2 linked regions of the Chlorobaculum parvum NCIB 8327 genome follow. The protein of the gene in region 2 interacts with the protein of the main gene of each other region in a pairwise test. Links are inferred from orthologs where the notes say so. Each region holds a gene or a part of one and is shown on either strand. Other genes may lie near its edges.

Region 1 (3,095 bases), 170 kb from region 2 along the record:
TGGATGTCTGTACGCCGCGAGCAGTTGTCTTGTTTCCTGAAAAATAAGTTTGTACATTACCGGCCAGAACGATTTTTTACCCTTGTAGCTCAGTGGATAGAGCACCAGTTTCCTAAACTGTTGGTCGGCAGTTCGAGTCTGCCCAAGGGTACTCCTCATACCACTCATACGAGGTCGCTCCGGCGGAAAAAAAGCAGCAGGGTTTTCCCTGCTGCTTTTTTTTATCGTCTGTTCGAATGCGAAGTGCTTATTGCTGGTAGCATCCGCCCTGTCCGGTTCCTCTGCCCTGACCCTTGCCGGGGCCCCATTGCCCGCCGGAGTACTGATCCCATACCCATGCAGACACAGCCGCCAGCTCTTCAGCGCTGAGGGGGATGGCTGGCATCAGGCCGAAACGGGTGATGGCTTGCTGGTCGGCAAGCACCTTCTCTTTGCTGGGGGCTTTGATGAAGTCAGCCATCTGCTTGATTCCCTCAGCTCGAGAGGAGTAGCGCTGGTGGTACCTTGCCGAAATAGGCAGAATGGGTGGCGCGGATTTTGGCGGCGGCGTAATCGAGTGGCAGACGCTGCAACTCCTGTCGAAGACCGCCTTGCCGTCCACGGCGGCAGACGCTGTCGAAGAAAAGCCCCAGAGCATCAGGCCCGACAGGGCAAGCACTTTCGCTTTGGTAAGCATGTCGTTAATCTTGTTCATGGTTCATCGCATTTCATGGTTTCGAAAATTCGTCAGCCTTTCGTACGAATATAAAAGTAGCTAAAAAACGGAAAAGCCAGTCAGGGAATCAACGAGCTGCATCATGTTTTACGAAGCGTTGTAAATCTTTATACTTGAAGATGCCTTCGAGCTGAACCAAAGGTCTTTCCGGAACCGTTCACTTCACCCTCATGAAATTGCTCAGAAATCTGTTCCTGTTCATCCTGTTCATTCTGCTGGTTGATGTGGGCCGGTACTTCGTCGTGCCGGATGTTGCCGAATTGAAGACCGTCAATCCCGAAACCACAGCGTTCATGGAGTCCCGAAAGGCCCAGTGGCGACGTGATGGCATTGATCGCACCATTTCGCAGCGCTGGGTGCCGTTGAGCCGGGTTTCGCCAATGCTTGTCAAAGCGGTACTCATTGCCGAGGATGACAAGTTCTGGCACCATGAAGGATTTGATTACGAGGCGATCCGGAACGCTGTCGAAAAAGACATCGAAGCGCGTGAGTTCAGGTTCGGGGCGAGCACCATCAGCCAGCAACTGGCCAAGAATCTCTATCTGTCGCCATCGAAAAATCCGGTCAGAAAACTCCAGGAGGCGATTCTGACCTGGCGCCTCGAACGCACGCTTTCCAAACGGCGCATTCTCGAACTTTACGTCAACACCGTTGAGTGGGGGAGTGGGATTTTTGGTATCGAAGCGGCCGCGAAACACTATTACGGCATCAGCGCTTCACAACTCACTGCAAATCAGGCGGCGCGGCTGGCGGCGGTGCTGCCCAACCCGATAAGGTTCAAGCCGAACGGAACGTCCCGTTTTGTCGAAAAGCGCGCCAGGCTGATTCAGGGCATCATGATGAGGCGAGGGCTTGTCGTGCCCGATTATCGTGAGGTGATCAGCGAACCCGATACAACCGGAAGCGCTCAGCCCGATTCGGTGGTCGTCGGTATTCCGGAGGGGCTTATCGATGAGGCGTTGCAGGCGGACAGCACCGCAGAGAAGGGTGGTGATAGTGCTGAAAAAGAGCCGGTGCATGTAGAGTCCGAACAAAAAAGCCAGTCCGGAGACTGAGTGTCTGCCGGACTGGCTGGAAACAACAAGGCGAAGTTTTTTCAGGACTCGGGTTCGAACAAGGATTTGTCCACTCCGCACACCGGGCATACCCAGTCTTCCGGAAGATCTTCGAACGGCGTTCCCGGATCGATTCCGTTGTTCGGATCGCCATCTGCCGGATCGTAAACATAGCCACAAGGCACACATACGTATTTCTGCATATCTCGTCTCCTTTTGAATGAAAAGTTATGGGGGGTTCACAAAAACATTCTTGTACTTCGGATTAACATCGAAAAACGCTCTTCTGCCAAGGCATGGCGTTAATCAATAACCAAGTAAGGTCACGATCGTTATAAAAAGTTCTCCGCGCTCTACCTTAATCAGTTATTTCCTTTTTTGCCAGTGCATCGTTAGGGTTTGACCGGCATCAAGTGGCTTACACCCAGCCACGCAGTGTCATGGCCTCCTCGATGCGGCGTATGGCTACGATCATTGCGGCCGTGCGGTTATCGACCTTCCAGGCGAGGGCGGCTTCGTGCACCGCGCTGAAGGCGGCGGTCATCTTTTTTTCGAGTTGTCGGTGAACCTCCTCTTCCTCCCAGTACCAGCCGCTGGTGTTCTGCACCATTTCAAAGTAGGAGACCGTTACGCCACCTGCGTTGCAGAGAAGATCGGGAATGAGGTAGACGCCTCGTTCGTGGAGGATCTTGTCGGCTTTGGGGGTAGTTGGGCCGTTGGCCAGTTCCGCCACGATGGCGGCGTTGATGTCGCGAGCGTTGGCGCCGGTGATCTCGTCTTCGAGGGCGGCCGGAATGAGCACGGCGACGTTGAGCTTGAGCAGTTCGCCGTTACTTAGCGGTGTCGAGCCCGGAAATCCGCCCACGGTTCCGTTGCGTCTTTTGTGCTCCATGATGGCGTCGTAGTCGATACCGTCCGGCTGATAGATTGCGCCTTTCGAGTCGGAGACGGCGACCACCTTCATGCCGAGCTGTTCGACAACGAGTTTGTGCGCGAACGAGCCTGCGTTGCCGTAGCCGTTGATGGCGACGATTTTGCCGTGAAGGTCGATGCCGAGCGCTTTGGCGGCTTCGCGGATGCAGATGATGCCGCCCCGTGCCGTTGCGTCTCCGCGCCCCAGCGATCCTCCGAGGGCGATCGGCTTGCCGGTAATGACGCCGAAGTCGTTGTGTCCCTGCATGAAGGAGTATTCGTCGGCCATCCAGGCCATGATCTGCGGGGTGGTATAGACGTCAGGCGCGGGCACGTCCTTTGTCAGTCCAAGCAGTCGACCGACCTGCCGGATGTAGCTTCGCGAGAGCCGTTCGAGCTCGCCTTCAGACATG
Region 2 (3,517 bases):
CAAGGAGGTGTCCCATGAGCGTTTTGAGGCGTGCCGGAAGCTCGTTTACCGCCCTTGCGGGTAAAGCGAAAGCATTTTTAGATGAGAAGCGTGATAGCTTTGGAGGGTACGAGTTCGCTGGTGTAGATGTGCTCGGTGAACGGCAGCCGTTCAGTGGCTACGAGTCCGAACCGGTTCCGTCGACTTCGCCGAAGCTGTCTTCGACGGCGTTCAATCTCGGTGCAATCCTGCGCCTGAGGAGCTTTCTGTATCTTTTGGCGGTAACAGGGATTTTTCTCTTCCAGATCGGCAGTACGCTGGCCATCAACGATCTGGCCCTGCGTAACGAGCGGCTCCGCGAGCAGTTGCGGATCAGCACCAGCATCACCACAGCACAGGCGCTTGAGATCCGGCAGTTGCAGAGCATCCGGAACATTACCGGCTATGCACAGCAGCTCGGCCTCAGCGCGTCACCCGTGCCTCCGGTGGAACTCAAGCCTTGACGCGTGACGGTGATAATTGCATGAACGAAGAGCAAGGGATACAGCAGCAGCATGCTGCGGGCTCCGGTGACCGGGATTTCGGCCTGCGTCTTGGCATCATCGGGGTGCTCATGCTTGTCTTTTTTACGGCAATCGTGATGCAGCTGCTCCGGATTCAGGTGCTTGATGTCGGCAAATACCGAGAAAAGGCAAGCCGGCAGTATGTAAGAAAAATCGATGAGCATGGGCGCAGAGGGAGCATTCTTGACCGTCACGGGCGACCGCTTGCCGAAAGTGTCGAGACCATATCCTTTGCTGCCGATCCCTCCCGCATCAAAGACCGGTCGCAGGTTGCGAGGCTTTTTTCTCAGAATTTCGGCAAGAGCAGCTACTACTACCTTAAAAAGCTGAAGCGCAAACGGCGCTTTGTCTGGATGGAGCGCAACGTGCCGGTTACGAAAGCTGCCGGTCTGATGACCGCAGGACTGAAAGGGATCGATTTCAGACGCGAGCAGCAGCGCCATTACCTTAACGTCGCGGCCCAGCTCATCGGCCTGACCGATCGTGACAACCTTGGCGTCAGCGGTCTGGAAAAGAGCTTCGAAAAGCGGCTTCGGGGCGGCGAGGGCTCAAGGGTTTTCTACCGTTCGGCAATCGGTGAGCTTTACCCGGCGCCCGATGTTGAGCAGGTGCCTCCGCTCGGCGGGAACAGTGTGGAGCTGACCATTGATGCGGATATTCAGGCCATTGTCGAGGATGAGATCATGCGGGCGGTCAACGAGCAGCAGGCCACCGCAGCCATGGGCATCGTGATGGATGTCCGCAGCGGCGAGATTCTGGCCATGGCCAACTACCCGACCTTCGACATGAACTCTCGCAAAGGCGTGACCTTCGCCAGAATGCGTAACCGGGCGGTTACCGATATGTTCGAACCGGGCTCCACCTTCAAGCTCGTCATGGCGGCCGGTGCGACCGAGGTGCTTCACTGGAAGGCTTCGCACGTGGTGGACGGGCACGAAGGGCTGCTGATGATTCATGGAAAACCGGTCAGAGATCATGAGCCTCTCGGGCTGATTCCCTTCCGGAAGGCGATCACGGAGTCGAGTAACGTCGTGGCTGCGAGCACCGCCCTGCAGCTCGGGCCGGAGAATTTCTATCACTATGCCACGGCTCTTGGTTTCGGCAAGAAAACCGGCGTCGGACTTATTGGCGAATCGAGCGGGCTGCTCAAGCCGGTTTCCGACTGGGGCAAGCTGACCCTGCCGTGGATGGGTTATGGCTATCAGGTTATGGCCACGCCGCTGCAGGTGCTTCAGGCCTATGCGACGCTGGCCAATGACGGAGCCCGGATGCGCCCCTATATCGTCAGGCGTATTATCGATCCTGACGGCCGGGTCGTTATGGAGAACGAGCCGAAAAAAGTGGTGCAGGCGCTGGAGCCAGAATCCGCGCGTTACATAACCAGAGAGTATTTCCGTCCTGTGGTTGAAGAGGGCACCGGCCAGTCTGCAGCCATCGAAGGGGTTGCGGTGGCTGGCAAGACCGGAACGGCGCAGAAATTTTATAACGGGAGCTATCATGGCTGGAGCCATTATCTCTCGTCGTTCGTGGGGTATTTTCCGGCTGAAAACCCTCAATATGCGGCGATTATCGTTGTCGATGAGCCGAAGACGGCGTATTATGCATCCGCTGTTGCTGCACCGGTTTTTTCGAGAGTCTGTGGGCGGGCGCTGGCCTGTTCACCCGAAATGCAGCGCCGCCTGGAGCTGAAGTCGCCGGAGCGGTCCCGGCTGGACGGCATTGCGACCGTGGCGGTGCCCGTGCTGCAAGGGCTCAGCGGGAACGAAGCCTCGAAACTGCTCGAATGGCACGGACTTTCGATGGGCAGAACCGGAGATGATGACGGGTACGTGACCTCCCAGAGCGTGGCGCCTGGCACGAAGGTTCGCAAAGAGTCACGGGTGACGGTGCATCTGGAGCGGAAAAAGAAAGAAAAGTGATGAGTGACACGGGGAACGGAAGCGCTTGCGCGAAGCTCGGTGAGCTGATCGACGGACTTGGCGGTCTGGTCGATCGCCGGGGCGCGTGCGCGTCTGACCGGCCGGTTTCCGGCGTGAGCAGTGACTCGCGGCAGATCGGGCCGGGTTCCATCTTCGTGGCCGTACGCGGCTTCATCACCGACGGGCATCTGCATATCGACAGCGCCATCGAGGCCGGAGCGGTTGCGATTGTCTGCGAGGCGTACCCCGCCGAACTGCGTGACGGCGTCTGCTACCTGCGCGTCACCGAGAGCCGCAAGGCGCTCGCCGAGCTGTCGAAAAACTGCTACGGCAACGCCTCTGACCAGCTCATGCTGATCGGCGTGACCGGCACGAACGGCAAAACCACCACCGCGCGGCTCATCAGCTCGATGCTCAACGCTGCGGGCATTCCCGCCGGGTACATCGGTACGGGGCTTTGCCGCATCGGCAATCGCGACATCGAACTCGAACGCACCACTCCGGAGCCGAACGGCCTGCATGCGCTTTTCCGGCAGATGGTCGATGCCGGTTGCTGCGCGGCTGTGATGGAGGTCTCCTCCCACGCGCTTGTGCTTGACCGCGTGCACGGCCTGCGCTTCAGGTCAGCCGTGTTTACCAACCTCACACCGGAGCATCTCGATTTCCACGAAACGATGGAGGAGTATGCAGCAGCCAAGCGCCTCTTGTTCAGCCGCCTGACTGATGATGGCTTCGCCGTTCTCAATGCGGACGACCCGCAGGCTGGTTTCATGGCCGCCGGGCTTCCGAATGATTACCTTTACTGTTGCTCGCTTTCCGGGAATTCATCGCTCTGCGATTCGGATCACCGTTTTCGGGCGTTCATCTCTGCTTCGACGGTTGAAGGTTCGACGGCTGAAGTCACTTTTGGCGCCCAGTCGGCCACCATGCAAGTGCCACTTCCGGGCGAGTACAATGTGATGAATATGCTCGAAGCCTTCGCGGTGGGCATCAGTCTCGGTCTTGATCCCGCCAAGGCGCTTGCCGGGCTTGCCGAATCGGAGGCCGTGCCGGGGC

The links. Proteins that work in one complex are often made in the same cells at the same time.
Region 1: the proteins of CPAR_RS10490 (region 2) and mtgA interact in binary tests that used the Escherichia coli proteins (3 or more experiments, as listed by UniProt). The link is inferred for Chlorobaculum parvum NCIB 8327 from one-to-one orthologs.

The regions. Positions count from the first base shown.
Region 1 is NC_011027.1:2,098,366-2,101,460, reverse strand. What follows is about bases 1-2,827. They hold mtgA (monofunctional biosynthetic peptidoglycan transglycosylase), read left to right. Parts: upstream 1-885; coding sequence 886-1,770; downstream 1,771-2,827. Other genes in these bases: CPAR_RS09655 (Glu/Leu/Phe/Val family dehydrogenase), read right to left, coding at 2,189-2,827; rd (rubredoxin), read right to left, coding at 1,812-1,973; CPAR_RS09670 (c-type cytochrome), read right to left, coding at 248-694. Outside these bases: more of CPAR_RS09655, read right to left, coding at 2,828-3,095. UniProt on the Escherichia coli protein: Peptidoglycan polymerase that catalyzes glycan chain elongation from lipid-linked precursors. May play a role in peptidoglycan assembly during cell division in collaboration with other cell division proteins.
Region 2 is NC_011027.1:2,272,097-2,275,613, reverse strand. The notes cover bases 1-2,981. They hold CPAR_RS10490 (penicillin-binding protein), read left to right. Parts: upstream 1-502; coding sequence 503-2,461; downstream 2,462-2,981. Other genes in these bases: CPAR_RS10485 (UDP-N-acetylmuramoyl-L-alanyl-D-glutamate--2,6-diaminopimelate ligase), read left to right, coding at 2,461-2,981; CPAR_RS10495 (hypothetical protein), read left to right, coding at 15-482. Outside these bases: more of CPAR_RS10485, read left to right, coding at 2,982-3,517. UniProt on the Escherichia coli protein: Essential cell division protein that catalyzes cross-linking of the peptidoglycan cell wall at the division septum. Required for localization of FtsN.